3 regions of the Duganella sp. LjRoot269 genome follow, and region 1 is predicted to be linked to each of the others. Evidence: predicted binding sites of a transcription regulator. Region 1 holds the regulator's gene; each other region holds the start of a gene.
What was found. The regulator HrcA, encoded in region 1, represses chaperone genes, less so after heat shock. The targets are predictions, from matches to a motif close to TTAGCACTCNNNNNNNNNGAGTGCTAA.

Region 1 (9,588 bases):
CAGGGCGTGGTGCTCAAGCCGGGCATGCTGTTCACGATCGAACCGATGATCAACGCCGGCCGCGCGGCAACGAAGGAATTGAGCGACGGCTGGACCGTCGAGACGCGCGACAAATCCTTGTCGGCGCAGTGGGAACACATGGTGCTGGTGACCGAGACCGGGTTCGAGGTGCTGACGCTGGCGCCCGGCGAAACCGGCGCCAAGGCGCAAATCCCTATCGCCGGCTGATTATTTCAGCGTCAGCTTCAAGGCCGGCTTCTCGCCGTAATCTTCGTAACGCTCGTTGATGCCGGCCACGCAGTACGCCACCTCTTCCAGGATATCCGGCACGGCGGCCTTCATCGCCCCGGCGTCCTGGATGACGATCTCCAGCACCTCGTTCGGCTTCAGGCGGAACTTGCTCATGCCGTCTTCATCGCGCAGATAGCTCAGACAATCGACCCAGGCGTCCATCGTGTTGCCGTAGCCGTCGGGGAAGCCCATCGCCGCCTTACAGGCCGCGTGGAAGCTGTCGACATCGACGATCGCCGCGCCGTTCAATTCTGCGGTTGCCATTATTTTTTCTCTTTCCTGGGGTCCGTCACGAATCCCAACTTCGTCAATCCGTTCGACTGCGCCGCCGCCATCACCTGCGCCACCACTTCGTAGCGGGTGTCCTTGTCGGCACGCAGCTGCAGTTCCGGCTGCGGGTCCAGTTTGGCCGCTTCGACCAGGCGCTTTTCCAGCCCATCCTGCTCGACCGCGTCGTCGTTCCAGTAGATCTTGCCGGCGCCGTCGATAGACAGCGTCACCGTGGCCGCCTGCTGCGGACTGGCTTGTGCCTGCGCCTTCGGCAGGTCCAGCTTGACGGCGTTGGTGAACATCGGTGCGCTGAGGATGAAGATCACCAGCAGCACCAGCATCACGTCGACCATCGGCGTGACGTTGATGTCGGCCATCGGCCCCGGATTGCGGTGGTGGTTGAATGCGCCAAAGCTCATGCTTGCTCCCGGCAGTGGATTACCTGCTTATTTTGTCAGATACGCGTGCAGGTCGTGCGCGAAGGCGTCCAGCTCGGCCAGGGTCAGCCGGTTGACGCGGTTGAAACCGTTATACGCCAGCACCGCGGGGATCGCCACCGTCAGGCCGATGGCCGTCATGATCAGCGCCTCGCCGACCGGGCCGGCCACCTTGTCGATCTGCACCGTGCCGCTGGCCGACACATTGGCCAGCGCGTGATAGATGCCCCACACGGTGCCCAGCAGGCCGACGAAGGGCGCGGTGGCGCCTATCGATGCGAGCAAGGTCAGGCCGCCTTCGAGCCGGTTGGTGGAGCGCTGGATCGCCACGCGCAGCACGCGCGTGACCTGCGCCGCATGGTTCATCTCGCCGCCCAGCGAAGCACGGCCGGAGGCGGCCAGCTGCGCCGCGCCCTGCTGCGCCAGCGGCAGGAAAATCTGCTCGGGATCGGCCAGGGCCAGCGTGGCGACACCGTCCTGCATGGTCGGCGCGTCCCAGAACCCCTGCACGGCCGGCGCGCTGCGGCGGATGCGCCACGCGGCGTAGGCCTTGGCCAGGATGAAGAACCAGCTCACCAGCGACATCGCCAGCAGCACCAGCGCCACGATGTGGCTGATGGTGTCGCCCTGCTCCCAGTAGCTGGCCAGGGTGAAGTGGTTGGGCGTCATCAGTTCAGCGCCAGCACGTCGTTCATGTCGTACAGGCCGGTGGCCTTGTCGGCCAGGAAGCGGCAGGCGCGCAGCGAGCCGTGCGCGTAGGTCACGCGGCTGCTCGACTTGTGGCTGATCTCGATGCGCTCGCCGGTGCCGGCGAACAGCACGGTGTGGTCGCCGACGATGTCGCCGCCGCGGATGGTGGCAAAGCCGATCGACGACGGATCGCGCTCGCCGGTCACGCCTTCGCGGGCGTAGACGGCGCAGTCCTTCAGGTCGCGGCCCAGCGCGTCGGCCAGCACTTCGCCCATCTTCAGCGCGGTGCCGGACGGCGCGTCGACCTTGTGGCGGTGGTGCGCTTCGATCACTTCGATGTCGTAGCCGACCGACAGCGCCTTGGCGGCCTGCTGCAGCAGCTTGAGCGTGACGTTGACGCCGACGCTGAAATTGGGCGAGAACACGATGGCGGTTTTCTTGGCCGCCTCGACGATCGCCGCCTTGCCCGCCGCGTCGAAGCCGGTGGTGCCGATGATCATCTTGATGCCGTGCTCGGCGCAATAGGCCAGGTGCTCCAGCGTGCCTTCCGGACGGGTGAAGTCGATCAGGAACTGGGCGCCGGCCAGGCCCTTGGCGAATTCCGATTCCACCAGCACGCCGGCCGGCTTGCCGAGGAAGGCGGCGGCGTCGCTGCCGACGTTGGCCGAACCGGCGCGGTCCAGCGCGCCGGACAGGCGCGCGTCCGGCGCGTCCAGCACCGCTTCGATCAGGATGCGGCCCATGCGGCCGCCGGCGCCGGCGATGGCGATGTTCATGTCAGTCATGCTGCTGTCCTCGTGCTTGTTCGTTGGTGCTTATTTCTTGTCGTTCGTCACCGTGACGCCGACCGGCGACGCGGCGGCGTTGTCGCTGCCGGCCGGGATCGGCGAGGTGTTGCCGACCGGCCGGGCGTCCGGCACGTCCAGGTTTTTCTTGACCTTGGGCGCCGGGCCGGCGATGCGGGCGATGTATTCTTTTTCGGTCGGCAGGTTGCCGCCTTCCCAGCGCGCGACCTTGTTGTCCTTGTCGAAGAACACGATCACGCGGCTGGTGGTGATTTCGCCGTTGCCCTTGGCCATGCGGAACGCGTAGTCCCAGCGGCTGGCGTGGAAGGGGTCGGTCAGCAGCGCGGTGCCGAAGATGAAGCGCACCTGGTCCTGGGTCATGCCGACCTTCAGCTGCGCCAGCATTTCCTCGGAGACGAAGTTGCCCTGCTGGATGTCCGGACGATACGGCGAGAAGAACCACATGAACTTCTGCAGCTGGGTGATGGTGGTCGTTTGCGCGCCCTTGTTGGCGTCCAGCGTGGCACCGGTTTCTTTCACTGCGGTCGATTTCTCGCCCAGCGTGGTGTTGGAAGCGCAGCCGCCCAGCGCCAGCGCGACGCACACAGCGCCTGCGAGCCGGGGAGTGAAACGGTGCAACAAAGACTGCGATAAAGCCTGGGTGACGCGCATGGTTGTCCTCAATCTGATCGAGCGGAAGTGCCGAAAAACGCCATATCATAAAGCACAAGCCGCGACATGGGGCTGCGTGGGCACTCGAAGAGATCGCATTATCCAGCAAATCGGATGTTATGTCCTTGTTTTATAAAGAATAATTGTAAAACATTGCAAATGTAAATTTCAGCCCGGCGCGCGCCGCGGGGGCGATTTAGCTGCGGCGGCACCCGGAGTGCGTTAAACTGTCACCTCGCCGTCACCTCGCACCGCCAACCACATTATAGAGTCTCGACCATGGGTAACAATCCTACCGATCTGAAGGCCAGCGGCCTGAAAGCCACGCTGCCACGCCTCAAAATCCTGGATATTTTCCAGAACAGCGAAGTGCGCCACCTGACCGCCGAGGATGTCTACAAGATCCTGCTGGCCGAGAATATGGATGTGGGCCTGGCCACCGTCTACCGCGTGCTGACCCAGTTCGAGCAGGCCGGCCTGCTGAACCGCAACCACTTCGAAACCGGCAAGGCCATCTTCGAGCTGAACGAAGGCTCGCACCACGACCACCTGGTGTGCCTCGATTGCGGCCGCGTGGAGGAATTCTTTGACGAGGCAATCGAAACGCGCCAGCAACTGGTGGCGAAAGAGCGCGGCTTCAAGATCGCCGAACACGCGCTGGCGATCTACGGCAACTGCACCAAGACCGCCTGCCCGCACCGCCCTTGAAAATCCGGGGTCAGATCCGACATTTGGACACGGGCTCTACCGTAGCGGCCGCTACGGTAGAGCCCGTGTCCAAATGTCGGATCTGACCCCGGATTAGTTGTGGCTCAGCGCGTTCGATAGCAGCTTGGCGGTGATGTCGACGATCGGTATCACCCGCTCGTAGGCCATGCGCGTCGGGCCGATCACCCCCAGCGTGCCGACGATCTTGCCGTTGGCCGTGTACGGCGCGGTGACCACGCTCATCTCGTCCATCGGCACCAGGCTCGATTCGCCGCCGATGTAAATCTGCACGCCGCTGGCCTTGCTCGACACGTCGAGCAGCTGCATCAGCCCCGTCTTCTGCTCGAACATGTCGAACATCTGCCGCAGCGACGTCATGTTCGACGACAGGTCGCTGACCGACAGCAGGTTGCGCTCGCCCGCGATGACCATGTCGTCCGAGTTGTCGGCCATCGCCTCGCTGCCCGCCTCCACCGCCGCCTGCATCAGCCGCCCCATGTCGTCGCGCAGCTGGCGCAGCTCGTGCTGCAGCCGCGTGTGCACCTCGTCGAAGGCCAGCCCGCCGTAGTTCTGGTTGATGTAGTTGGCCGACTGCACCAGCTGCGCCGGGCTGTAGTCGACGTCGGTCAGCAGCAGGCGGTTCTGCACGTCGCCGGTCGGGCCGACGATCACCAGCAGGATGCGCTTCTCGCCCAGGCGCAGGAATTCGATCTGCTGGAACACCGACTCGCGCCGCGGGCTGAGCACCACGCCGGCGAACTGCGACAGCGACGACAGCATCTGCGCGGCGTTGGAAATCATCTTCTGCGGCTGCGGCGCCTGCAGCCGCATGCGCCCCTCCACCGATTGCTCGTCCAGGTGCTGCACCGTCAGCAGCGTGTCGACGAAGATGCGGTAGCCGCGCGGCGTCGGCACCCTGCCGGCCGAGGTGTGGGGACTGGCCACGTAGCCCAGCTCCTCCAGGTCGGCCATGATGTTGCGTATCGTCGCCGGCGACAGGTCCAGTCCGGAGATCTTGGACAGCGCGCGCGAGCCTACCGGCTGGCCGTCCGCGATGTAGCGTTCGACCAGGGCCTTGAGCAGTGTTTGTGCGCGTGTATCGAGTTGCATGTTGAGTCTATCGAGGTAGTTCCGTCGGGTTTGCTTCTATTATGCACGCTCCGCGCCGGACGGGGGCCGCGGCGTGGCGTCAATGCCGCATTTGCTCGCGTACCCAGGCCAGAAGTTCGTCGAACGAGGCGCAGATGGCGTCCGGCGCGATGCCGGCCTCGAGGTGGGCGCTGCCGCCGCCACGGTTCATCCACACCGCCCGCAGCCCCGCCCCTTGCGCGCCCTGCACGTCCAGCCGCAGGTCGTCGCCGACGTAGACCGCGTCCCGCGGCGCCACCCCCATCGCCTCGCAGGCGGCCAGGAAGATGTCCGGGTCCGGCTTGGCGCGGCCGAACCTGGCCGACGCCAGCGTGTATTCAAAATGGTGGTGCAGCCCTATGACTTCAAGATCGGCATTGCCGTTGGTGATCACGCCCAGCCGCAGCATGCGCTGCAGCTCGGCCAGCGCCGGGACCACGTCGGCGAACGGCGTGACGGCGTTGCGGCACTCGGCGAAGTGGCGCATCGCGCCTTCCACATGGGCGGCGTCCTCGCCGGTTTCGGCAAACACGTCCAGCAGCGCCTGGCGGCGCAACTGGTACAGGTCGGTCACCAGCTCGGGCCGGCGCTCCAGCAGCGCCATGCGCATGGCGCGCAGCTCGGCGACCGTATATTTGCCGGTCACCTTGGGCGCGCGCTCGGCCAGCCAGGCGTGCCAGCTGACTTCCGCCGCCGCGATGACGGGGCCGATCGGCCACAGGGTATCGTCGAGGTCGAACAACAAGGCGTGGGGGCGGCGTGAGGTCATGGCGGGCCAAAAATAGTGGACAAGCGGTATTGTCGCACCGATCACGGCGCCGTGACGGCATGGTAAATTATTGGATTACTCAGCCGGAGATGCCGTGTTCCCGACCACTCTTTGCCGTCCAATGCCGGCCCTGGCCCTGGCCTCGCTGCTGGCCGGCTGCGCCACCGTCGTCCAGCCGCCGGACTTTTCCTCGTTCGTGGTGATGGGCGACAACGGCGCCGCCGTGGCGCGCGTGCTGGTCGCCGCGCCGGCCTGCCCCGACATCGTCGTCGACGGCCGCCCGCTGGCGATGACCGTGCGCGCGCCGGCCGCCACCATCGCGCTGCGCTCCACGCCGTCGGCGCCGGCCGACTCCAGGCCGGCCAGCTTCCCGCTGCTGACCTGCGAGGCGCCGCTGCCGGCTGGCGGCCAAGGCGCCACCGTGCTGGGCCGCGCGCTGCCGCTGCCGAAGGCCGAGCCGCAACGCATCGTCGTCATCGGCGACACCGGCTGCCGCCTGCAAAAGAGCAGCGCCAGCTACCAGGCCTGCAACGACGGCGCCGCCTATCCGTTCGCCGCCGTGGCGGCCCAGGCCGCCGCCTGGCGTCCGGACCTGGTGATCCACGTCGGCGACTACCATTACCGCGAAAACGCCTGTCCCGACGGCGATGCAGGCTGCGCGGGCAGTCCCTGGGGCTACGGCTGGGACGCGTGGAACGCCGACTTCTTCGCCCCCGGCGCGGCGCTGCTGCGGGCGGCGCCGTGGATCATGGCGCGCGGCAATCATGAAAGCTGCCCGCGCGGCGGCCAGGGCTACTGGCGCTTCCTCGACCCGCGCCCGCTGCTGGCCGGCCGCGACTGCAACGCCGACGCCGACGACGCCATCGGCAACTACAGCGATCCCTACGCCGTGACGATCGGCCAGTCCACCCAGCTGATCGTCATGGACACCGCCGCCACCACGTGGAAGGGCCTGAAGCCGGGCGACCTCGGCTACGACAAGTACCGCGAGCTGTACCGCAAGGTCGACGCGCTGTCGCGGCAGGCGCCGCACAACATCGGCATCACCCACCACCCGCTGCTGGGCATGGGCGCCGACCGCAAGGGCGACGGTCCCATCGTGCTGTTGCCGGGCGACGCCGGCCTGCAGCAGGCGTTCGGCTCGCTCAACCCGCAACTGCTGCCGGCGGCGATACAGACCATGCTGTCCGGCCATGTGCACCTGTGGGAACAGGTCAGTTTTTCCTCCGGCCATCCGAGCCAGCTGATTTCCGGCTTTGCCGGCACCGCCGAGGATATCGTGCCGCTGCCCGAGCGGCTGCCGGCCGGCGCCACGCCCGCGCCGGGCGCGGTGGTGGACAGCTTCAGCTCCTGGGTCGACGGCTTCGGCTTCATGACCATGGAGCGGCGCGGCGCCGAGCAATGGGAGGTGCTGGTGCACGATCTGCAGGGCAAGGTGCGCAACCGCTGCCGCATCGACGGCCGCCGCTCCAGTTGCGTCGCCGCGCGGGTCAAATAAGGCGGCGGCCAGCGCCGCCGCCGGTCCGGTGTCACATGCTGTTACATCGGTTCAGGGCCCGGCGTTACCAAATGCACTAAAATACCGGGCAATTCCGTGTAATATGCTGCACCCAGTGGTGTTGCCGGCCCTATTCGTTTTGGAGAGAGATTTTTATGAAAAGTTTGTATCTGCGTTCGGGCCTCGCCCTGCTGTGTGCCGTCATTTTGAGCGCCTGCGGCGGCGGCAACGGTAGCCTGGCCCTGTCCGGCAGCGTCAGCGGCCTGACCAAGGATGGCCTGGTGCTGGTCAACACCAACACCGGCGAGAAGCTGCCGATCCCGAACGGCACGTCCACTTTCGTCTTCACCAAGCTGGCCGCCGTCGACGAGCAGTTCAACGTCATCGTCGATACCCAGCCGACCGGCGCCAAGTGCACTCCGAGCGGCACCACCAACACCGGCAAGGCCAACGTCTACACCGCCTACTACATCGCCTTCATCTGCGTGACCAATCCGTGGACCCTGGGCGGCACCGTCACCGGCCTGGACACCAAAGGCCTGGTACTGGCCAACGGCTCCGACACGGTGGCGATCCTGCCGGGCGCATCGGCCTCGACGCCGGTCAACTTCACCTTCCCGACCAAGGTCGGCGACGGCTCGCCGTTCGGCGTGACCATCCTGTCGCAGCCCAAGGACACCACCAAGACCTGCACCATCGCCAACAACGTCGGCACGATGCCGGCCGGCGACTACTCGCCGATCACCGTCACCTGCCAATAATTGCCGGCCCCGCTTATTTTTTGGAGTAATACATGAAATTTTCGACTTTGGGCGCCGGCGCGGCGCTGATCCTGGCTGCGGCGCTGGCCGGCTGCGGCGGCAAGGCGCAGTTCGCGGTGCAGGGCACGATTGCAGGCTTGAACAACGACGGCCTGGTGCTGGCCAACGGCAGCGACACCGTCAAGGTGCCGGCCGGCGCCAGCAGCTTCGTGTTCCCGCACCAGATTCCGTACGGCACAGACTACAACATCACCATCCAGACCCAGCCTGCGCACATGAGCTGCTCCCTCGGCGGTGCCAGCGGTTCGGCCGGCCACAACGTCGCCATCGCAGCCCAAGTGGTGTGTAATCAGAGCACCCACACGCTGGGCGGCCAGTTCACCGGCCTGTTCCAGTACAAAGACGCGACCTCGGCCACGCCCGACACGCTGCTCAATCGCAGCGTGGTGCTGCTGAACGGCTCGACCGGCGGCCAGTTGACGGTCAGCAGCCCGACCGACAGCAGCGGCAAGGGTGATTTCGTGTTCGGCAGCCAGGTGGCGGACGGCCAAGCCTACGGCGTGACCATCCTGACCCAGCCGGTCGGCGCCACCTGCACGCTGGTCAACGGCACCGGCGTGATGCACGAAAACAATGTCAGCAACCTGGTGCTGACCTGCACGACGAACTAAGGGAAGGACAGGAAGCGGGAGGAGTGTTATTCACATTCATGATGTTCGATATGTGAAAAATAAACTTGTGTTATATGCCGCGTCGCAGCATAATTCACCTGTCTCCTCCACTTCTTGCAAAGGAATTGGATTTAGCCCGCTTTCACCAGCGGGCTTTTTTTTGCCTAGACGGTTTGCGGCTTGAGCAGGTTGGCCAGCGCGACGTACTGGGCCAGGCCCACCGTTTCCGGACGCATGGTCGGGTCGATGCCGGCGGCGACGATCTGTTCTTCGGTGAACATGCCGGCCAGGCAGTTGCGGATCACCTTGCGGCGCTGCGAGAACGCCTTCAGCACCACCGCCTCCAAGGTCGGGCCGTCGCACGGCAGCGGCTTGGCCACCGGGATCATGCGCACGATCGCCGACTCCACCTTCGGCGGCGGATCAAACGCTTCCGGCGGCACCACGAACAGCAGCGACATGTCGTAGCGCCATTGCAGCATCACCGACAGGCGGCCGTAGGTCTTGCTGCCCGGCTCGGCCACCATGCGCTCCACCACTTCCTTTTGCAGCATGAAATGCTGGTCCTGCACCTGCGGCGCGAACGTCGCCAGGTGGAACAGCAGCGGGCTGGAGATGTTGTACGGCAGGTTGCCGACGATGCGCAGCTTTTGGCCGGCCGGCACCGGGATCGTGGAAAAGTCGAATTTCAGGGCGTCGCCGGCGTGGATGGTCAGCTTGGCCGGGTTGTAGGTCTTTTCCAGCCGCGCCACCAGGTCGCGGTCCAGCTCGACGACGTGCATCATCTTCAGCGTACGCATCAGCTGCTCGGTCATCGCCCCCAGGCCGGGGCCGATTTCCACCATCGCGTCGTCCGGCGCCGGGGCGATGGCGTCGGTGATGCTGGAGAGGACGTATTTATCGTGTAA
Region 2 (9,588 bases), 5.6 Mb from region 1:
ATCGTTACGTTCGACTGTGCGAAGGCTGCGGAGCTCATTGCGCCCAGTACGGCGATGGAGATAAGGGATTTTTTCATTGCGTGTTTCCTTCAGTTGTGTTGCTGTAAAAAGGTAAAGCTAGTCTTACGCTTAAATTCGGTGCTTATCGGCGCCACCAGCAGGCGCCGTCTGTGCGTGAGGGCATACTCCCCAGCTGCCACTGTGCGGTCCCGGTAGCCGGGACGGCGTTCACATAAGTTGCGGCCGATTTAATCGACGCCGGCTTTATCGCAGTGCACAAAGGCACCGGAGGCGGCACTATACTGATGCTTTGCTTTTCTATCAAGTGTAAATGCATTCATGTTGACTGTTGTTATGCATGCCAGATGATCAAAGCGCCAGCATTTTACCGCATCGCAATATTTCTTGCCGAGCAAGCGAACTAGCCCAGTATTTCCGCACGATGAACCAGTGCAGCAGCCCGTTGTGCGGGCTGCCCTGGTAACAAATGCAAGATCTATGCATGCGCGACCACATCGTTGTCGGACCAAGTAAAAATAGCCACTTTGCTATTTCTGACGCCATTTTATACTGAAGCACCCGCGCGCCCGCCTCTACCGAATGGTAATAAGCTTACAACTCAAGACAATGTTCGGCAGTTTCCGACGGCAAAATAGCTCAGGCGCCAACTTTGCTCATAGTGATACCCCTTTATTTGTGTACTAAATTTTGTGCCGTCGGAAAAGTGTTGCGTTGCATCAGCAATTTGTAAGAAATTGCTACTTGTTGCTGTTTTGCGACAAAACCAGCGACAACTCTTGCATATTTCCATGGAATGCGCTGCGAATAGTGCAGCGTCTGCATGAATGAAATGCATACAGGCAAGCGGCATGTCGTTTCGAGAAATTCCGCCACTTGCAACACATTTTTCCCCCGTTACAAAAAATTTTGTCTATGACAAAACCGGGGGATGGGCGATAAATAGTTAATTAGTTCCCGATGTCAACTGTGTGTCGTGGACAAGGTGTTTTCCATGACTTATACAGAGTAAAACACGATGTGCATGCATTACTTTCAGGCGCGAAAGGAATGTAAAATGCAGGTCGCGTTATGCCCGCCTCACGCTAGCGCACTGTGCACCCAGACCCTGTGCCAACCCTCGCGGCTGTCAAAAACGGCGGCCGCATATGCCTGATGACAACTACAGCTTCTTCACAAACAGTTCCTAGCACGATCAGCGACGTCGAGCGCGACACCGGCGTCGCCAAGGAAACCCTGCGCGTGTGGGAGCGGCGCTACGACTTCCCCCAGCCCCTGCGCGACCCGAACGGCGAGCGCGTCTACCCCATCGAACAGGTGCAAAAGCTGCGGCTGGTCAAGCGCCTGATCGACCTCGGCTTCCGTCCCGGCAAGGTGATCCAGTACAGCGCGGACGAGCTGCAGGCGCTGACCGGCCAGGCCACCAGCAAGCTCGGCGGGCCGTCGGTGCCGCCGCCGGAGCTGCAAACCTATCTGGACCTGTGCAAGAGCCATCAGATGGAGGCGCTGCGCCGCAAGCTGTCGCAGGCGCTGCTGATGATGGGCCTGAAGAGTTTCGTCATCGAACTGGTCGCCCCGCTGACTTCGCTGATCGGCGAGGCCTGGGCCAGCGGCCAGCTGGCCACGTTCGAGGAACATCTATATACCGAGTCGCTGACGGTGGTGATGCGCAGCGCCATCTTCGCCATGCCGCAGGCCAACGCCAACAACGTCGGCGCGCCGCGCATCATGCTGACCACCTTGCCCCAGGAGCGCCACGGCCTGGGCCTGCTGATGGCCGAGGCCATGTGCGTGGCCGAAGGCGCCCACTGCATCTCGCTGGGCGTGCAGACGCCGCTGCTCGACATCGTCGAGGCGGCGCGGGTGCAGCGCGTCGACATCATCGCCCTGTCCTTCTCCGTGGCCATGAACGCGCGCCAGGCGCTGGACGGCCTGGCCGAGCTGCACTTGCGCCTGAACGGCAGCGTCGAGCTGTGGGCCGGCGGCGGCAATGCCGCGCTCAAGCGGCGCCGGCCGTCGTACGTGCGGGTCTACGCGCTGTCCGACATCAGCGCCGCCATCGCCGAATGGCGCCAGCGCAACGGTCCCGCCGCCAGCTGAAACGTTGTCATTCCGGTAGCAATCCGGGGCCGCCAGGCCGCGCTCTGGTAAAATACGCGCATTTCCCCGTGTCCGGCGCTGCCGGGCATCTGCTTGAAGCGCCCCCAACCACATATCCATGTTTAGTTTCTTCAAGAAAAAACCTGTCGCCCCGGAAGTGCCTGAGCTTAAACCCCTGGCACCGGCCCCCACCCCTACCGTTGAAACCGCCCCCGCCGCCGCCGTCGAGCCGCTGCTGCCGATCGAAGAGCCGGCGCAGAAACTGTCGTGGATGTCGCGCCTGAAGGCCGGCCTGTCCAAGACCTCGAACAACCTGTCCATCCTGTTTGTCGGCGCCAAGATCGACGACGCGCTGTACGACGAGCTGGAAGCGGCGCTGCTGATGTCCGACGCCGGCATCGACGCCACCCAGTACCTGCTGGACGCGCTCAGGCAAAAGGTCAAGGACGACAAGCTGCTGGACGCGGCCGCCGTCAAGGCCGCGCTGAAACAGCTGATGATAGACCTGCTGCTGCCGCTGCAAAAGCCGTTCGAACTGGGCCGCCATAAACCGATGGTGATGATGATTTCCGGCGTCAACGGCGCCGGCAAGACCACCACCATCGGCAAGCTGGCCAAGCACATGCAGGCCAACGGCCAGTCGGTGCTGCTGGCCGCCGGCGACACCTTCCGCGCCGCCGCCCGCGAGCAGCTGATGGTCTGGGGCCAGCGCAACAACATCACCGTCATCTCGCAGGAGTCCGGCGACCCGGCCGCCGTCTCGTTCGACGCCGTGCAGTCCGGCAAGGCCAAGGGCCTGGACGTGGTCATGATCGACACCGCCGGCCGCCTGCCGACCCAGCTGCACCTGATGGAAGAGCTGAAAAAGATCAAGCGCGTCATCGGCAAGGGCCTTGAAGGCGCACCGCACGAAACGCTGCTGGTGATCGACGGCAATACCGGGCAAAATGCGCTGGCGCAAGTCAAAGCCTTCGACGACGCCCTGCGGCTGACCGGCCTGGTGATCACCAAGCTCGACGGCACGGCCAAGGGCGGCGTGCTGGCGGCGATCGCCCGCGTGCGTCCGGTGCCCGTGTATTTCATCGGCATCGGCGAAAAGATTGAAGACCTGCAGCCGTTCGTGGCTGCCGAATTTGTCGAAGCCCTGCTTGGATAACCCTTCGGATCCTTACATGATCGAATTCCGGAACGTCTCGAAACAATATTCCCCCGATGCGACGGCGCTGCGCGACGTCACGCTCACGGTAGAAAAAGGCGAACTGGTCTTTCTCGCCGGCCCGTCCGGCGCCGGCAAATCCACGCTGCTGAAGATGATCGCGGCCATGGAGCGTCCCAGCGCCGGCCAGGTCATCGTCAACGGCCAGGACATCGCCCGCATCAAGCCGGCCGCCGTGCCTTTCCTGCGGCGCAACCTGGGCCTGATTTTCCAGCAGCAGCGCCTGCTGACCGACCGCTCCATCCTGGCCAACGTCATGCTGCCGCTGCTGGTCACCGGCGCCTCGCGCGGCCAGGCCGAGCAGCGCGCCCGCGCCGCGCTCGACAAGGTCGGCCTGCTCGAACGCGCCCATGCCCAGCCGCTGGCCCTGTCCGGCGGCGAGCAGCAGCGGGTATCGATCGCGCGCGCCATCGTCAACCGGCCGCAAGTGATCCTGGCCGACGAGCCGACCGCCAACCTGGACCGCGCCAGCGCCAACAAGGTGCTCGATGCGCTCAAGGCCTTCCACTCGGTCGGCGTGACCTGCGTGATCTCCAGCCACGACGAGCAAATGCTCGACTCGGCCGCGCGCGTCATCCACCTCAATCAAGGTCAGCTGGAGGTGGCGGCATGACGCACTGGTTCCGCCAACACCGCTACGCGCTGGCCGCCGCGCTGGTCCACCTGCGCCGTTCGCCGGGCGGCTTCCTGTTCAATATATTAGTGGTGGCGATCGCGCTGGCGCTGCCGTTCACCGGCGTCACCCTGCTCGACAATGTGCGGCCGATGTCCGAGCAGCTGTCGGTCGATCCGGAAATCAGCGTGTTCCTCAAGCAGGACACGCCGCGCGAGCAGGCCGAGGCGCTGGCCGTGCCGCTGCGCCAGACGGTCAAGGACAAGCAGGCCAAGATCATCTTCACGCCGCGCGAAAAGGCGCTGGACAACCTGAAGGACAAGAGCGGCCTGGCCGACGTGCTGACCACGCTGGGCGAGAACCCGCTGCCCGACAGCTACGTGCTCAAGCTCGACGCCTTCCGCAACGCCCAGGCCGGCGGCGACGTCGACCAGCTGGCCGAACAGATCCGCGCGCTGCCCGGCGTCGACACGGTGCAGGTGGACTCGGCCTGGGTCAAGCGCCTGGCCGCGCTGCTCAACGTGCTGCGCCTGGCCCTGCTGCTGCTGGCCGCGACCCTGGGCACGGTGGTGGTGGCGGTGATCTTCAACACCATCCGCCTGCAGGTGATGACGCAACGCGAGGAAATCCTGGTGTCCAAGCTGATCGGCGCCACCGACAGCTTCATCCACCGCCCCTTCTATTACACCGGCGCCCTGCTGGGCCTGTGCGCCGGCGGCCTGGCGCTGGGCGCGGTGTCGCTGGCGCTGCGCCCGCTGAACATCGCGATTGCCGAATTTGCAAGATTGTACGCGTCTGAGTTCCAGCTGGCGCCGCTGCCGCCGCTGGCCATGGCCGCCCTGCTGGCGCTGTCCGCCGGCCTCGGCCTGATCGGCGCGCTGCTGTCCGTGCAGCGCCATTTGTCCAAGCTCAACTGACCCCTCAACCTTTCCGTGCGTCCGCGCACGGAAACGGCTCCCGCCCCGCCCTATCATTAAGCTTGGCCTAAGCTCCAACGCGCATGCTTGATTTATCAGAAGCCATGATGCTTAAAAACGTCATAGTATTTTTACTATCAGGGCGATAAATATCTGGTGATTGGCACTCAACGAAGGAGAGTGCTAATATATGTGAACTGAAGAGCAAATGAGTTCTCTGCAGCAACAGTCACACCATCGAGCAAAGGAATGAAAATGAATATGATGTCCGCACCGACTGCATTGGTCCCCGCCACCAATAGCGCACTGGGACTCGGGTTCACTGGCAACCTGGGGAACCTGGACGCCTATATTTCGGCCGTCAACCGCCTGCCGATGCTGACCCACGCTGATGAAATCTCGCTGGCCAAGCGGCTCAAGGAAAAGAACGACCTCGGCGCCGCCCAGGAACTGGTGCTGTCGCACCTGCGCCTGGTGGTGTCGATCGCGCGCGGCTATCTGGGTTACGGCCTGCCGCACGCCGACCTGATCCAGGAAGGCAATATCGGCCTGATGAAGGCCGTCAAGCGCTTCGACCCCGACCAGGGCGTGCGCCTGGTGTCGTACGCGATGCACTGGATCAAGGCCGAGATGCACGAGTACATCCTGAAAAACTGGCGCCTGGTCAAAGTGGCGACGACGAAGGCACAGCGCAAGCTGTTCTTCAACCTGCGCAGCCACAAGACCGGCCTGGACGCGATGACGCCGGCGCAGATCGACAGCCTGGCCAAGCTGCTGGACGTCAAGCGCGAAGAAGTGATCGAGATGGAAACCCGCTTGAGCGGCCGCGACATCGCGCTGGAATCGCCGAACGACGACGAGGACGACAAATTCGCCCCGATCGCCTACCTGTCGTCCGAGGCCAGCGAGCCGACCCGCGTGCTGGAAGCCGAACAGGTGACCCGTTTGCAGTCGGAAGGCCTGGAAGAAGCGCTGGGCAAGCTGGACGCCCGTTCGCGCCGCATCGTCGAAGCCCGCTGGCTGGCCAATGACGACGGCTCCGGCGCCACGCTGCACACGCTGGCCGACGAATTCGGCGTATCGGCCGAGCGCATCCGCCAGATCGAATCGGCCGCGCTGAAGAAAATGAAGGGCTCGCTGGCCGCTTTTGTTTAAGCCAGCCGGGTAAAAAATCCCCTCCGGCCCGAACGCATGCAAGATCGCGTTCGGTGCCGCAGGGGATTTTTTTGCTTTACGCTGCCAGGCCCTTGGCCAGCAGCTCGGCGACCAGCTGGTTCATCTCCAGCTCGCGCGCCTTGGCCTGGGCATGCAGCTGCTGCACCAGGTCGCCGTTGAGCTTGACCGCGAACGGCACCAGCCCCAGTTCCTGGTCGCGCTTGCGCTGCTCGCGCTTGTCGACGACGTCGGCCACCTTGCCGAAACCGGCCGCTCCTGGGGCCGCCATCTTGCCCATCAGTTTTTTGGCGTCACTTTTCGCCATGCCGGTTTTTTTCATGAGGGATATCCTGATTGATTCAAAGCAGACATTCTACGCAGCTTGTGCCGGCCGCGCCGACTTAGTTTGAGCCAGCGCTGTCGGCGTGCAGTTCGTGCGCCGCCGGTATGATCTTTTTGTTAAGCTTGCTTCCACTTGGATGGAGGTCCACAATGAAAACCACGAATTTGCGTGCCATATTGCGTCCGATGCTGCGCCAGCTGATCGTCCTGCCCGTGCTGGTCGCCGTCATGGGCATGCTGCACGCCTGCGGCTCCGCGTCCGGCATGGGCAAGGCGGCCGCTCCCGCGGCGCAACGCTTCACCGCCACCTACGTGCTGCAGCAAGGCGGCAGCGTGACCATCGCGCAGGCCGCCACGCCAGGCCTGGCCGGCGCCACCGCCAGCGCCCCCGTCGTCAAGCTGGAACGCGTCAACGACAGCCGCTGCCGTGTCGGCGCGGTCTGCGTCTGGGCCGGCTACATCAGCTACAGCTTCACGCTGACCGGCACCGACGGCAGCACCAGCAGCTTCGTGCTGTCCGACAGCATGCCGAACGGCAAGCCCAGCGTCACGCAAAACGGCCTGACGTTCACGCTGGCCGGCGTCGAGCCGCAAGCGGTCCCGGCCAAGAATGAAGCGACGCCGGATTATCGGGTAAGCTTGAGGGTAAGCAACGCTCCCTCATCCTAACCCGACCCAGCGACCACATGACAACGATACGCCGTCCCGCCCGCACCGTCCTCGTTTCTTCCATCATCCTCACGCTGGTCCTGCCGCCGGCCGCCTTCGCCAAGACGCCGGTGGCCACCGGCACCGGCGGCGCCGTCGCCACCATCAGCGAACCGGCGTCGAAAGCCGCGCTGGCCATTCTCAACAAGGGCGGCAACGCCATCGACGCGGCGGTTGCGGCGGCGGCCACGCTGGGCGTGACCGATCCGTTCAGCTGCGGCATCGGCGGCGGCGGCTTCATGGTCATCTACCTGGCCAAGGACAAGCGCGTCATCACCATCGACCACCGCGAAACGGCGCCGGCCAGCTTCACGCCGACGGTGTTCCAGGAAAACGGCAAGGAGATGAACTTCGAGCAGGTGGTCGCCAGCGGCATGTCGGTCGGCGTGCCCGGCGCGGTGCGCGGCTGGCACGAGGCGCTGGACCGCTACGGCTCGATGTCGTTCAAGCAGGTGCTGGCGCCGGCGATCGCCGTCGCCACCGACGGCTTCAAGGTCAACGAGAATTTCTCCCACCTGGTGGAGATGAGCCGCGACAAATTCAGCATGTTCCCCGATACCGCCGCGCTGTACCTGAAGGACGGCAAAGCCATCGCGCCCGGCGCCACGCTGCGCAATCCCGGCATGGCCAAGGCCTACCGCGAAATCGCGGCCGGCGGCGTCAAGGTCTTCTACGAAGGCAAGATCGGTCGCGCGGTGGTCGATACCGTCAACCAGCCGAAAGTGGCGGCCGGCGTGCGCGTACGCTCCGGCAGCATGACGATGGCCGACCTGGCCAACTACGAAGTGCGCCTGCGCCAGCCTGTGCACAGCACCTATCGCGGCTACGACTTGTACGGCATGCCGTTGCCGAGCAGCGGCGGCGTTGCCGTGGCCGAAGCGCTGAACATCCTCGAGGGCTACGACCTCAAGTCCATGCCGCGCGAAAAAGCCGAGCACCTGTACATGGAAGCGAGCCGACTGGCCTTCGCCGACCGCAACGCCTACCTGGCCGACCCGGAATACGTCGAGGCGCCGGTGGCCGGTCTGCTGAACAAGGATTACGCCGCGCGCCGCCGTGAACTGATCAATCCGGCCCAGGCCAGCGTGCAGGCCCCGGCCGGCGACCCGTATCCATTCCAGAACGACGTCAGCGTGCCGCTGCGTCCCAACGCCAACAAGCTGCTGGCCGAAGGCGCGCACACCACCCACCTGACGGTGTCGGACAAGGACGGCAATATCGTCTCCTATACCTACACCATCGAATCGTGGGGCGGCAGCGGCATCACCGTGCCGGGCTATGGCTTCCTGCTGAATAACGAGATGACGGACTTCGATTTCTCCGGCCCGCATCCGAACGTGCCGGAAGCGGGCAAGCGCCCGCGCAGCAGCATGTCGCCGACCTTGGCATTCAAGGACGGCAAGCCGGCGTTCTCGGTCGGCAGCCCTGGCGGCGCCACCATCATCACCACCGTGCTGCAGACGATCTTCAACTACGTCGACCTCGGCATGTCGATGCCGGACGCCGTCAACGCGCCGCGCCTGTCCGAACGCAACGGCATGGCGACCGATGTGGAACCGGGCTTCGCCGGCACCCCGCAAGCGCTGGCGCTGGAGAAGAGCGGCCAGCACTGGAGCAAGACGCCGGAGGAAATCGGCGCCGCCAACGCGCTGGTGTTCAACCCCGACGGCACCGTCACCGCCGTCAGCGAAGGCCACCGCCATGGCGTCGGCAGCGCGCTGGTGCAGAAGTCAGCGCACTAGGCTGAATAACGGTATGCGGGCGTTGGGCGAGCGGCGGTAAGTCCAGTTCAACGCCTTCAGCATCGCCGCCCCAGGGTCGACGGCGATCGCCGACATCAGCGACTCCATGGCGCCGGTGGCGATCGCACAGGCCAGCGCATTGCCAGGGCAGGCGTGGATGCCATGGCCGAAACCGAACTCGCGGCCCTTGCCCAGCGGATCGCGGCTGGCGGCGGCCAGCACCAGCAGGATTGTTTGGCCGGCCTTCAACTGCGCGCCGCCGATCTCGCAATCCCGCGCGACGAAGCGGCGCGTGTTCTGCACCGGCGGATCGAAACGGCTCACCACCCGCACCAGCGCTGCGGCGTCTTCCGGACCGCTGCGTTCTTCCTCCGGCTGGCGCGCCAGCGCCAGCACGCTGTTGCCGACCAGGCCAGCCGTGGCTTCATACGTCTGCGACAGCAGGCCGACCAGATTGGCCAGCAAGGCGTGCGATTCGTTCCACCCCACCGCCTCTGCCTCCGCAATCACCAGCGACAGCAAGCTGCCCTCCGAGGCAGCCGTTGCGCCGCGCATCAGCGTCTTGAAGCTCTCCAGCAGCGCCTGCGCCGCCATGTGGGCGCGCTCGATTTGCGAAGCGTCGCTGAACGGTGACAGGCAGGCCACAAACTCGCCCATCCATGCCGCCACCGCAGGCAGCTGGCTGTCCGCAAAGCCGATCAGGCTGGCCATGGCCAACACCGGCACCTCGAACATCCACGACGCCAGGCCATCATCACGCCACAGCTCAGCGCCTAT
Region 3 (9,588 bases), 890 kb from region 1:
GACGTGTCCTATGCGGTGAACTCGCTGTCGCAGAACGATGTGCAAAAACTCGCCCCGCAAAACATGGCCGACCTGCTGGGCAAGCTGCCTGGCATCCAGGTCGAGGCCACCGGGGGCGAGGTGCAGAACATCACCCGCGTGCGCGGCATTCCGACCGACGATGGCCTGGCGCTGTTCCAGCAGGACGGCCTGCCGCTGTTCACGGAAATCAACGGCTTCTTTTTCCGCGGCGACAGCCTGAACCGTTACGACCTGATGACCAAAAACCTGGAGGTGGTGCGCGGCGGACCGGCCTCGATCTACGCCAGCCAGGCGGCGGCCATCGTCAACAGCGGCACGGTCACCGGCACCGAGACGACCAAGGGCAAGGCGCAGGTGACGCTGGGCACCACCGGCCTCGCGCGCATCGACGCCTACCAGGCGGGCAAGATCGACGACAAGACTTTTTACGCCGTCGGCGGCTTCGTGCGCCAGGATGACGGCCATCGGGACAACGGCTTCCCCAACGACCGAGGCGGCCAGATCCGCGGCAACATCAAGCGCGTGCTGGACTCGGGCACGCTGACGGTCAGCGCCAACTACCTGAACGACCACAACACCTTCTACCTGCCGATCCCGATCTCCGATCCGCGCAACCCGGCGGTGTCGCTCGACAAGTACATCGATTACTTCGACGGCACGATGAATTCGCCGTCGCTGCGCAGCGTGCCCCAGAAATACCTGGACGGCGCCGGCAAGCTGCAGACCGACACGCGCGACCTGGCCGATGGACGCCACCTCGAATACGGCAATATCGGCGTGCGCTATGAAGGCGATCTCGGCAAGTGGCAGCTGTCGGCCAAGGGCGGCATGACCAAGGGCACGCTGGACTTCGACGCGTTTTATTCCACCTCGAACCCGGCCGACGCCACCCAGTTCGCCGGCGGCTTCATGAACGCCGCCAAGACCGCGTTCGGCGCCGTCGACCATCTGGCTTACGCGATCGCCGGCACCAACGGCACCCAGGCTTACAATCCCGCGCTGGCCTCCGGCCTGGTGATGCAGGCGCAATACCGGGCCGCCGGTTCGGACTTCTACTCGAATCAGGCCGATATCAATATCACGCGAAATTTCCAGACCGGCCTGGGCAACCACGACGTCAAGATCGGTTTCTACGGCAGCACCTACGGCCAGACCAGCAAGTCGGTCTACAACGACATGCTGATCGAGGTGCAGGGCAAGCCGCGCACCCTCGACCTGGTCGCCTACTCCGCTTCCGGCGCGGTGCTTGGCTACGTTACCGACAAGGGCGTGCTGCGCTACACCACCACGCTGAACCAGGGCGACGTCGACGCCAAAATGGGCGCGCTCTATGTCAACGATACGTGGGAGGTGTTCGACGGGCTGCGCCTTGACGGCGGCGTCCGCAAAGAGCGTTATCACTACGACGGCTACGCCTTGCTGACCAAGCAGCTGAACCTGGGTGATCCGGCCACCCTGGCCGACGACACGACGCGCGCCTTCACCGGCGACAGGCAGGCGCACAAGTACAACACCGACACCGTCAACTGGACGCTCGGCGCCAACTACGATTTCTCGCAGCGCTTCGGCGGCTACGCCAGGGTGTCGCACCTGGAGGTGCCGCCGTCGATGCAGGTGGCAGCCTCGGTCGATCCGCTGGTCCTGACGACCAAGGCGGATCAATATGAGGTGGGTTTCAAAATGACCGCCGGCCGCTCCTATCTGTATGTGACCGGCTTCTACACGCAATTCGATCCGCTCAACGCCTCCTTCATCGCCTTCAACCCGGTGACGGGGCGCAACGATCAGACCGTGCCGTTCTTCGGCAAGGCCGTGGTGCGCGGCGCCGAGTTCGACGGCGCGCTGCACTTGACGGACCGCTTCTATATCAACGGCTCGCTGACGCTGCAGGATCCGCAATACCGGAACTTCGTCAGCGCCACCGGCGCCGATCCTTCCAAGGTGGTCGGCAACCAGATCATCCGCGAGCCCAGGGTATTCGGCAACATCCGCCCGAATTTCAATTTCAATGTAGGCGACAACCTTGTCGAGCTGTACGGCAGCTACTCGTACACGGGCAAGCGCTACGTCGACTTCTTCGAGGCCACCGCGATGCCGGCATACCACGCCCTCGGCGCGGGCGCGTCCGTCAGCCGCGGCAACTGGAGGCTCCAGGTCGTCGGAGACAACCTGACCAACGCCAAGGGTCTGACCGAAGGCAACACCCGAACGGATACGCTGGCCGGACAAGGCAGCAGGGAAGCGATTTACGGACGTCCCGTGTTCGGCCGCAATTTCCGCCTGGTGCTGAGCAAGGCATGGTGAGTCATATGATCAAGAAGACTGTCATCGCCCTCTCGCTGCTGCTGGCGCAGCAGGTCCATGCCGCGCCGGTGCGCGACCAGCACTGGTCGCTGCTGGCCAACCGGCTGTTTCCGGCGCTGGTGGACATGGGGACAGCCCGCCCCGGCACCGCCGTCCTGGCCGGCCGCCGCGCACGCATCGACGCATGCAAACAGGAACCGGGCTGCGTGCTGAATGCCGGCCTGTGGACCGACGCGGAAATCGAAGCCATCGCGGCGGCCGCCGCCAAGGCGCCGGCGTCATCCTGGAGAAAAGCGACCTTGGCCGACGATGGGGCGCAGGCCCAGGTGGCGCGCGAGCTTCGCGGCCTGAACAGCATCATCCAGGTGTACGGCCTGGGTATGGCGCCACACTATCCGCTCATCGACGGTCCGATCGATGCGGCCGGCAGCGCGCGTTTCAACGCGACGGTCAAGGATGCGGTCTGGCTGGCCGAGGCTGGCGAAGACGATCCGGTGCCGAGCCTGGATCCCAGCCTCAGACTTGCGATCGCCTTGCTTGATGTAAACGACCGCAACGACGCCGTCGCCTTCGAGCCGCTCGACATGGCCCACAACGCTGCAGCGCTCGGGCGCGCGCGCATCATCGACTGGAAGCTCTATCACTATACGGCGATTATCATTCCGGGCGTCGGTCCGGAAACTCTTTCGATGGCGTTGAGCGCGCGGGGCAAACTGAACGTGCGGATGGCCGCCAAGCGCTTTGCGGACGGCGAAGCGCCTTTCGTGATCCTGAGTGGCGCCTCGGTGCATCCGAAAGGAAGCCGGTTTGTCGAGGCGGTTGAAATGCGCAGGGCCCTGATCGAACGTTTCGGCGTGCCGGCGGAATCCATCATCATCGAGCCGTATGCCCGCCACACCACGACGAATTTGCGGAACGTGACGCGGCGGCTGGCCGCGATGGGGGCGCCGCTGGACAAAGACAGCCTGATCATCACCAACGTCGACCAAAGCCGCTACATAGAAAGTGCGGAATTCGCCGCGCGCAATCAGAAAGAGCTGGGTTACCCGCCCGGCACCGTCGGCACGCGGCTGTCGCCCACCGAGCTGACCTTCCGGCCGTCGGCCAAGTCGCTGCGCATCGACCCCGCCGATCCGCTGGACCCCTGATCTCTCCAGGAATGCCCGGCGCCCAGGCGCCCGGCGCATCAAAACGTAGTCATATCTGCATCATTCCCCCTCTTTTTTGCGCACACGCAAACAGTTCGCCTTGAAATACCCCAAGGTCGTCCCTATAATTGGCACTCGTTCCAAGGGAGTGCTAACAGCGCTCTCGGCCAAACTTTCCGTTGTAACAAGATTACTGATACAACAACAAACTGTACCATTGTTAAATTTAAGGAGTTTTGTATGAACCTTCGCCCTTTGAACGATCGAGTAATCGTCAAACGCCTCGACCAGGAAACCAAAACTGCGTCCGGCCTGATCATCCCTGATGCGGCTGCTGAAAAACCGGATCAAGGCGAAGTGCTCGCCGTTGGCAATGGCAAGATTCTGGAAGACGGCAAAGTCCGTCCGCTGGATGTCAAAGTAGGCGACCGCGTCCTGTTCGGCAAATACGCCGGCCAAACCGTCAAAGTCGACGGTCAGGAACTGATGGTCATGCGCGAAGAAGACATCATGGCAATCGTCGTCAAATAATTGACCGCATTGCACTAGCAGTTTGCACTAGCAATCACCTAATTCTGGAGAAACAACATGGCAGCTAAAGAAGTAATTTTCGGCGACGCAGCGCGCGCCAAAATGGTTGAAGGCGTCAACATCCTCGCCAACGCAGTCAAAGTCACCCTGGGCCCTAAAGGCCGCAACGTCGTGCTGGAACGCTCGTTCGGCGCCCCTACCGTCACCAAGGACGGCGTATCCGTTGCCAAGGAAGTCGAACTGAAAGACAAGCTGCAGAACATGGGCGCGCAAATGGTCAAGGAAGTTGCTTCCCGCACCAGCGACAACGCCGGCGACGGCACCACCACCGCCACCGTGCTGGCCCAGGCCATCGTCCGCGAAGGCATGAAGTTCGTTGCCGCCGGCATGAACCCAATGGACCTGAAGCGCGGCATCGACAAGGCGGTTGCCGCCACCGTCGAGCAGATCGCCATCATCGCCCGTCCATGCACCACCACCAAGGAAATCGCCCAGGTCGGCTCGATCTCCGCCAACTCGGATTCGTCGATCGGCGACCGCATCGCTGAAGCGATGGAAAAAGTCGGCAAGGAAGGCGTCATCACCGTGGAAGACGGCAAGTCGCTGAACGACGAGCTGGACATCGTTGAAGGTATGCAGTTCGACCGCGGCTACCTGTCGCCATATTTCATCAACAACCAAGAGAAGCAAGTCGCCATCCTGGACAATCCATTCGTCCTGCTGTGCGACAAGAAAATCTCCAACATCCGTGACCTGCTGCCGGTACTGGAACAAGTCGCGAAAGCCGGCCGTCCACTGCTGATCATCGCCGAAGACATCGAAGGCGAAGCGCTGGCCACCCTGGTTGTGAACAACATCCGCGGCATCCTGAAAACCTGCGCAGTCAAGGCCCCAGGCTTTGGCGACCGTCGCAAGGCCATGCTGGAAGACATCGCGATCCTGACCGGCGGTCAAGTGGTTGCTGAAGAAGTCGGCATGACCCTGGAAAAAATCTCGCTGGAAGAACTGGGCCAGGCCAAGCGTATCGAAATCGGCAAGGAAAACACCATCGTCATCGACGGTGCTGGCCAGGCTGCCGCCATCGAAGGCCGCGTCAAGCAAATCCGCGTGCAGATCGAAGAAGCGACCTCGGACTACGACCGTGAAAAACTGCAAGAGCGCGTGGCCAAGCTGGCCGGCGGCGTTGCCGTGATCAAAGTCGGTGCAGCCACCGAAGTTGAAATGAAAGAGAAGAAAGCCCGCGTTGAAGATGCACTGCACGCTACCCGCGCTGCCGTGGAAGAAGGCATCGTGCCAGGCGGCGGCGTAGCCCTGCTGCGCGCTCGTGCCGCTCTGAACGTCAAAGGCGACAACCCGGACCAGGACGCAGGCATCAAGATCGTCCTGCGCGCCATGGAAGAGCCACTGCGCATGATCGTGCAAAACGCCGGCGAAGAAGCTTCGGTGGTGGTTGCAGCGGTTCTGGCAGGCAAAGGTAACTACGGTTACAACGCCGCCAACGGCACCTACGGCGACATGGTTGAAATGGGCGTGCTGGATCCAGCCAAAGTCACCCGCTCGGCACTGCAGAACGCAGCGTCGATCGCCGGCCTGATGCTGACCACCGACTGCATGATCGCTGAAGTCACCGAAGACAAACCAGCCGGCGGCATGGGCGGTATGGGTGGCATGGGCGGCATGGGTGGTATGGACGGCATGATGTAATTGCCGGCATAGGCCTCGCTGTACAAAAAAGCTCCTGTGGCATTGCGGCGGCCTTGGCCGTCGCAAGCGATCAGGGGCTTTTTTTATTCAAGTGCGGCGTATTGTTGAACTTATTTGCAGACGGCGGTCACGTTGATGAAGTTGGAAAATCCGACGCCCGCCGGATTCGTACCCGAACTGTTCGCCAGCGTGCAGGTCTGCCCGCTGGGGTTGGCGGACACGGTCACGTTATAGTCCGCGCCGGGAACCATCAGCGGCGAATACGACTTCGGAAACACGCCCAAACCGTTGGCGCTGACCTTCAAGATACTCCCTTGGTCATCAGCGAAGTTGACGCTATTGCCTGCCGTCAGTCCCGATACCGTGACACCCACGTTATATCGCAGCAAGGTGATCGCAGCAGGCTGGCAAGTCACGGCGACATTGCTGATATCGACTGCGTTCTGCGCAACCATGCCCGCTCCATTGGCGACCTTGCAGGCGTTGCCGTTCGGGTCACCAAACAAGGTAACGCTGTACGCCGCACCGGCAGCGACTGGATGATCGAACTTGAAACTGCCGTTCGCGCTGACGGCGATGGTTTCCGTTCCATTATTGACCAGCAAGGCGGTGACGCCGGGTGACAACCCGCTCATGCTGCCCGAGATGCTTGCCGATTTCTGCGCGGGGATATCCGTCGTGGAACTGCCTCCGCCACAACCGACAATACACAAAGCCAGTACCAACGGCGCTACCGTAAATTTATTCATGCGATCTCCATAGGTTTTCCTCCCGAAAGGATATCATTTAATTAATATAGAAAATGCACCAATTATCACTGGCGACCATCGATTCAATTGAAAAGTCAAAATTGATTTAAATGCAATCAATCTCTACAATCGATCTTCATCAACCACTTTCGGACGTCACCCTATGCGCGCCTATAGCCTTCTGCCGCTGCTGCTTTGCGCCGGCTCCGCCTCTCTCGCCCACGCCCAGATGCCGACGCAGGACACCGTCAAAGGCGGCAAGGACCATCCGCTGCTGTCCCGCTTTGAAGGGTCGAAGATGGTCGGTTACGGCATCAAGGAATTCGACGAAGTGATGCTGCCTTCCGGCAAACGCGTCGAGAACAAGGGCGGCCAGATGGCGTTTGACAGTGCGCTGCAGCTGGAAGGCAAGTACACTCGCATCGCCTACAACTATCCGAAGGAGCGCTCGGCGCTGGAAGTGATGCGCAACTATCAGGCTGCGCTGGACAAGGCCGGACTGAAAACCGTGTTCGCCTGTGCCAAGGAAACCTGCGGCAAAAACTTTGGCGAGTTTTTCCTGGAGAAGCGCGTCGGCGACAATTTCGTCAAGGGAAGCTCCGACTACTGGTCGCCCTTCAACTACGGCCGCGACGACGAGCGCTACCTGCTGGCCAAGGGCACCCGCCCCGACGGCTCGCTGGTCCACGTCGCCGTGTATTCGGTGGCGCCGGTGCAGGACAAGAACGGCGGCATCTACGTCGAGATCGTCGAAGCCAAGGCGATGGAAACCGGCAAAGTCTCCGCCAGCCTGAACGCGGCGGACATGGCCAAGGGCATCGCCGCCGATGGCAAGGTGGCCGTCTACGGCGTCTACTTCGACACCGACAAGACCGACGTCAAGCCGGAGTCGAAAACCGCGCTGGCCGAGATGGCCAAGCTGCTGCAACAGGACCCAAAATTAAAACTGTACGTGGTCGGCCATACCGACAACCAGGGCGCGCTGGCGCACAACGTCGACCTGTCGCAGAAGCGCGCGGAATCGGTGATCAAGGCGCTGGCGGCCGACTACAAGGTCGATGCGAAACGGCTGAGCGCCAAAGGCGTGGCGTCGTACGCGCCGGCGGCGTCGAACGATGCCGAAGCCGGACGCGAAAAGAACCGCCGCGTCGAGCTGGTCAAGCAATAAAGCCGGGCCCGGCAAGGGCCATTTCATGTCTGCTAAACTCGGCGTTTGTCCTTAGCCCAGCCAGCTCATGAAATCAGATGCGTCAACCCGCCGCCGTTCGCTGTTCGCCGCCTGCACGGCGCATGCCGTCCACGATGGCCTGACCGATCTCATCTACGTGCTGCTGCCGATCTGGCAGGCGCAGTTCGCCATCAGCTACGCGGTGGTCGGACTGCTGCGCGCATCCTATTCCGGCGTGATGGCCAGCTTCCAGTTGCTGGCCAGCCGCCTGGCGAAGCGCTGGGGACGGGAACGCATGCTGGTGGGCGGCACCGTGCTGGCCGGAATCGCCTACCTGATCGCGGGCCAGGCCGGCGGCCTGGCGATGCTGCTGGTGGCGCTGATGCTCGGTGGACTGGGCGCCAGCACGCAGCATCCGCTGGCCTCGTCCATGGTCACCGATGCGCACGCGGCCGGCGGCGGCGTTAAGGAAGCGCTGTCGCAATATAACTTTGCCGGCGATATCGGCAAGACGCTGATTCCGGGCCTGACGGGCTTGCTGCTGGTGGTCGTCAGCTGGCAGGCCAGCGTGACGATGATCGGCCTGCTCGGCCTGACCGCGGCCGGGCTGCTGTGGTGGCTGATACCCGCGCGCGGCGATTTCGCGCCCGGCAAGGCCAAGTCCGCCAAGGACGGTGGCGGCAAGGGTTCGGCGCGCGGCCTGCGCGCACTGCTGCTGACCGGCACGCTGGACAGCGCCGTGCGCATGGGCTTCCTCACCTTCCTGCCCTTCCTGTTGAAAAGCAAGGGCGCGGGGACCGCCGGCATCGGTTTCGCTTTATCGCTGCTGTTTGTCGGTGGCGCGTTCGGCAAGCTGTTCTGCGGCTACCTGGGCGCGCGCATCGGCATGATGAAGACTGTGTGGCTGACCGAGTCGCTCACGGCACTGTGCATCGTGCTGGCGGTGTGGCTGCCGCTGGCCGGCGTGATGGCGATGCTGCCGCTGCTTGGGCTGGCCTTGAACGGGACTTCGTCGGTGCTGTATGGCGTCGTGCCGGAACTGGCCGCCGAGGGCAGGCATGAGCAGGCTTTCGCGTTGTTCTACACCGGCACCATCGGCGCCGGCGCGCTGTCGCCCGTATTGTTCGGCAGCCTGGGCGACGCCACCAGCGTGCCCGTCGCCTTGATCGCGTTGGCGGCCATCCTGCTGTTCACGTTGCCGCTATCGTGGCGCGTGCAACAGGAGTTGAACGGCTTGTGCGCGCCGAATTAATGGGTTCTACGCCGACAGCGAAGCGGCCCAGGGCGTCCTGACCGGCCGCCATCATCTGGCGTTCGAGGCGCGGGACCGCGCCGTGGTGGACGCGTTCCACAAGGCGGCGCTTGCCAACGGCGGAGCGGACAACGGCGGCCCCGGCGAGCGTGCCTATCATCCAGGCTACTACGCAGCCTTTGTGCTGGACCCTGACGGCAACAATATCGAAGCCGTCCACCACGGCGCCGCCCAGCGCAGTGTACCGTCGGTAAAAATCACGTTCTAGGCGACTATTTGGCTGGCGTTATCCCGGTTTGTTATGATGACCGCATCGACCTCGTTCAGAATTCAGCCATCATGATCTTCCGCCAGCTTTTCGACCCCACCTCCTCCACCTACACCTACCTGCTGGGCGATAGCGGCGAGGCCCTACTGATCGACCCGGTGTACGAGCAGGTGCCGCGCGATCTGGCGCTGCTGCAGGAGCTGGGCCTGCGCCTGCTGGCGACGCTCGACACCCATGTGCACGCCGACCACGTGACCGGCGCCTGGCGCCTGCATCACAGCTGCGGCAGCGGCATCGCGCTGGCGAAAGTGGCCGGCGCGGAACTGGCGGACCGGCCGCTGGTGCATGGCGACCGCATCGACTTCGGCAGCCGCCACCTGACCGTGCGCGCCACGCCCGGCCACACCAACGGCTGCCTGACCTATGTGCTGGACGACCAGAGC

Region 2: a site for HrcA is predicted at 5,025-5,051, ahead of rpoH (RNA polymerase sigma factor RpoH). Genes of this name have one in related genera too.
Region 3: a site for HrcA is predicted at 3,602-3,628, ahead of groES (co-chaperone GroES). Genes of this name have one in related genera too.

The regions. Positions count from the first base shown of each region.
Region 1 is NZ_CAXUSL020000001.1:7,106,768-7,116,355, forward strand. It holds gene map (type I methionyl aminopeptidase) at 1-228, shown strand, start outside; gene ACSQ3S_RS31800 (barstar family protein) at 229-555, opposite strand; gene ACSQ3S_RS31805 (ExbD/TolR family protein) at 555-980, opposite strand; gene ACSQ3S_RS31810 (MotA/TolQ/ExbB proton channel family protein) at 1,008-1,667, opposite strand; gene dapB (4-hydroxy-tetrahydrodipicolinate reductase) at 1,667-2,473, opposite strand; gene ACSQ3S_RS31820 (outer membrane protein assembly factor BamE) at 2,504-3,145, opposite strand; gene fur (ferric iron uptake transcriptional regulator) at 3,425-3,853, shown strand; gene hrcA (heat-inducible transcriptional repressor HrcA) at 3,947-4,963, opposite strand; gene ACSQ3S_RS31835 (HAD family hydrolase) at 5,043-5,750, opposite strand; gene ACSQ3S_RS31840 (metallophosphoesterase) at 5,845-7,248, shown strand; gene ACSQ3S_RS31845 (hypothetical protein) at 7,404-8,009, shown strand; gene ACSQ3S_RS31850 (hypothetical protein) at 8,042-8,680, shown strand; gene rsmA (16S rRNA (adenine(1518)-N(6)/adenine(1519)-N(6))-dimethyltransferase RsmA) at 8,845-9,588, opposite strand, start outside.
Region 2 is NZ_CAXUSL020000001.1:1,537,145-1,546,732, reverse strand. It holds gene ACSQ3S_RS06835 (porin) at 1-77, opposite strand, end outside; gene ACSQ3S_RS06830 (hypothetical protein) at 691-843, opposite strand; gene ACSQ3S_RS06825 (MerR family transcriptional regulator) at 1,174-2,118, shown strand; gene ftsY (signal recognition particle-docking protein FtsY) at 2,237-3,274, shown strand; gene ACSQ3S_RS06815 (cell division ATP-binding protein FtsE) at 3,291-3,947, shown strand; gene ftsX (permease-like cell division protein FtsX) at 3,944-4,864, shown strand; gene rpoH (RNA polymerase sigma factor RpoH) at 5,120-6,019, shown strand; gene ACSQ3S_RS06800 (hypothetical protein) at 6,096-6,359, opposite strand; gene ACSQ3S_RS06795 (hypothetical protein) at 6,512-7,030, shown strand; gene ggt (gamma-glutamyltransferase) at 7,048-8,811, shown strand; gene ACSQ3S_RS06785 (cytochrome P450) at 8,800-9,588, opposite strand, start outside.
Region 3 is NZ_CAXUSL020000001.1:6,214,148-6,223,735, forward strand. It holds gene ACSQ3S_RS27840 (TonB-dependent receptor) at 1-2,325, shown strand, start outside; gene ACSQ3S_RS27845 (YdcF family protein) at 2,331-3,473, shown strand; gene groES (co-chaperone GroES) at 3,714-4,004, shown strand; gene groL (chaperonin GroEL) at 4,062-5,708, shown strand; gene ACSQ3S_RS27860 (hypothetical protein) at 5,819-6,457, opposite strand; gene ACSQ3S_RS27865 (OmpA family protein) at 6,621-7,625, shown strand; gene ACSQ3S_RS27870 (MFS transporter) at 7,693-8,877, shown strand; partial or broken gene ACSQ3S_RS27875 (VOC family protein) at 8,888-9,145, shown strand; gene ACSQ3S_RS27880 (rhodanese-like domain-containing protein) at 9,217-9,588, shown strand, end outside.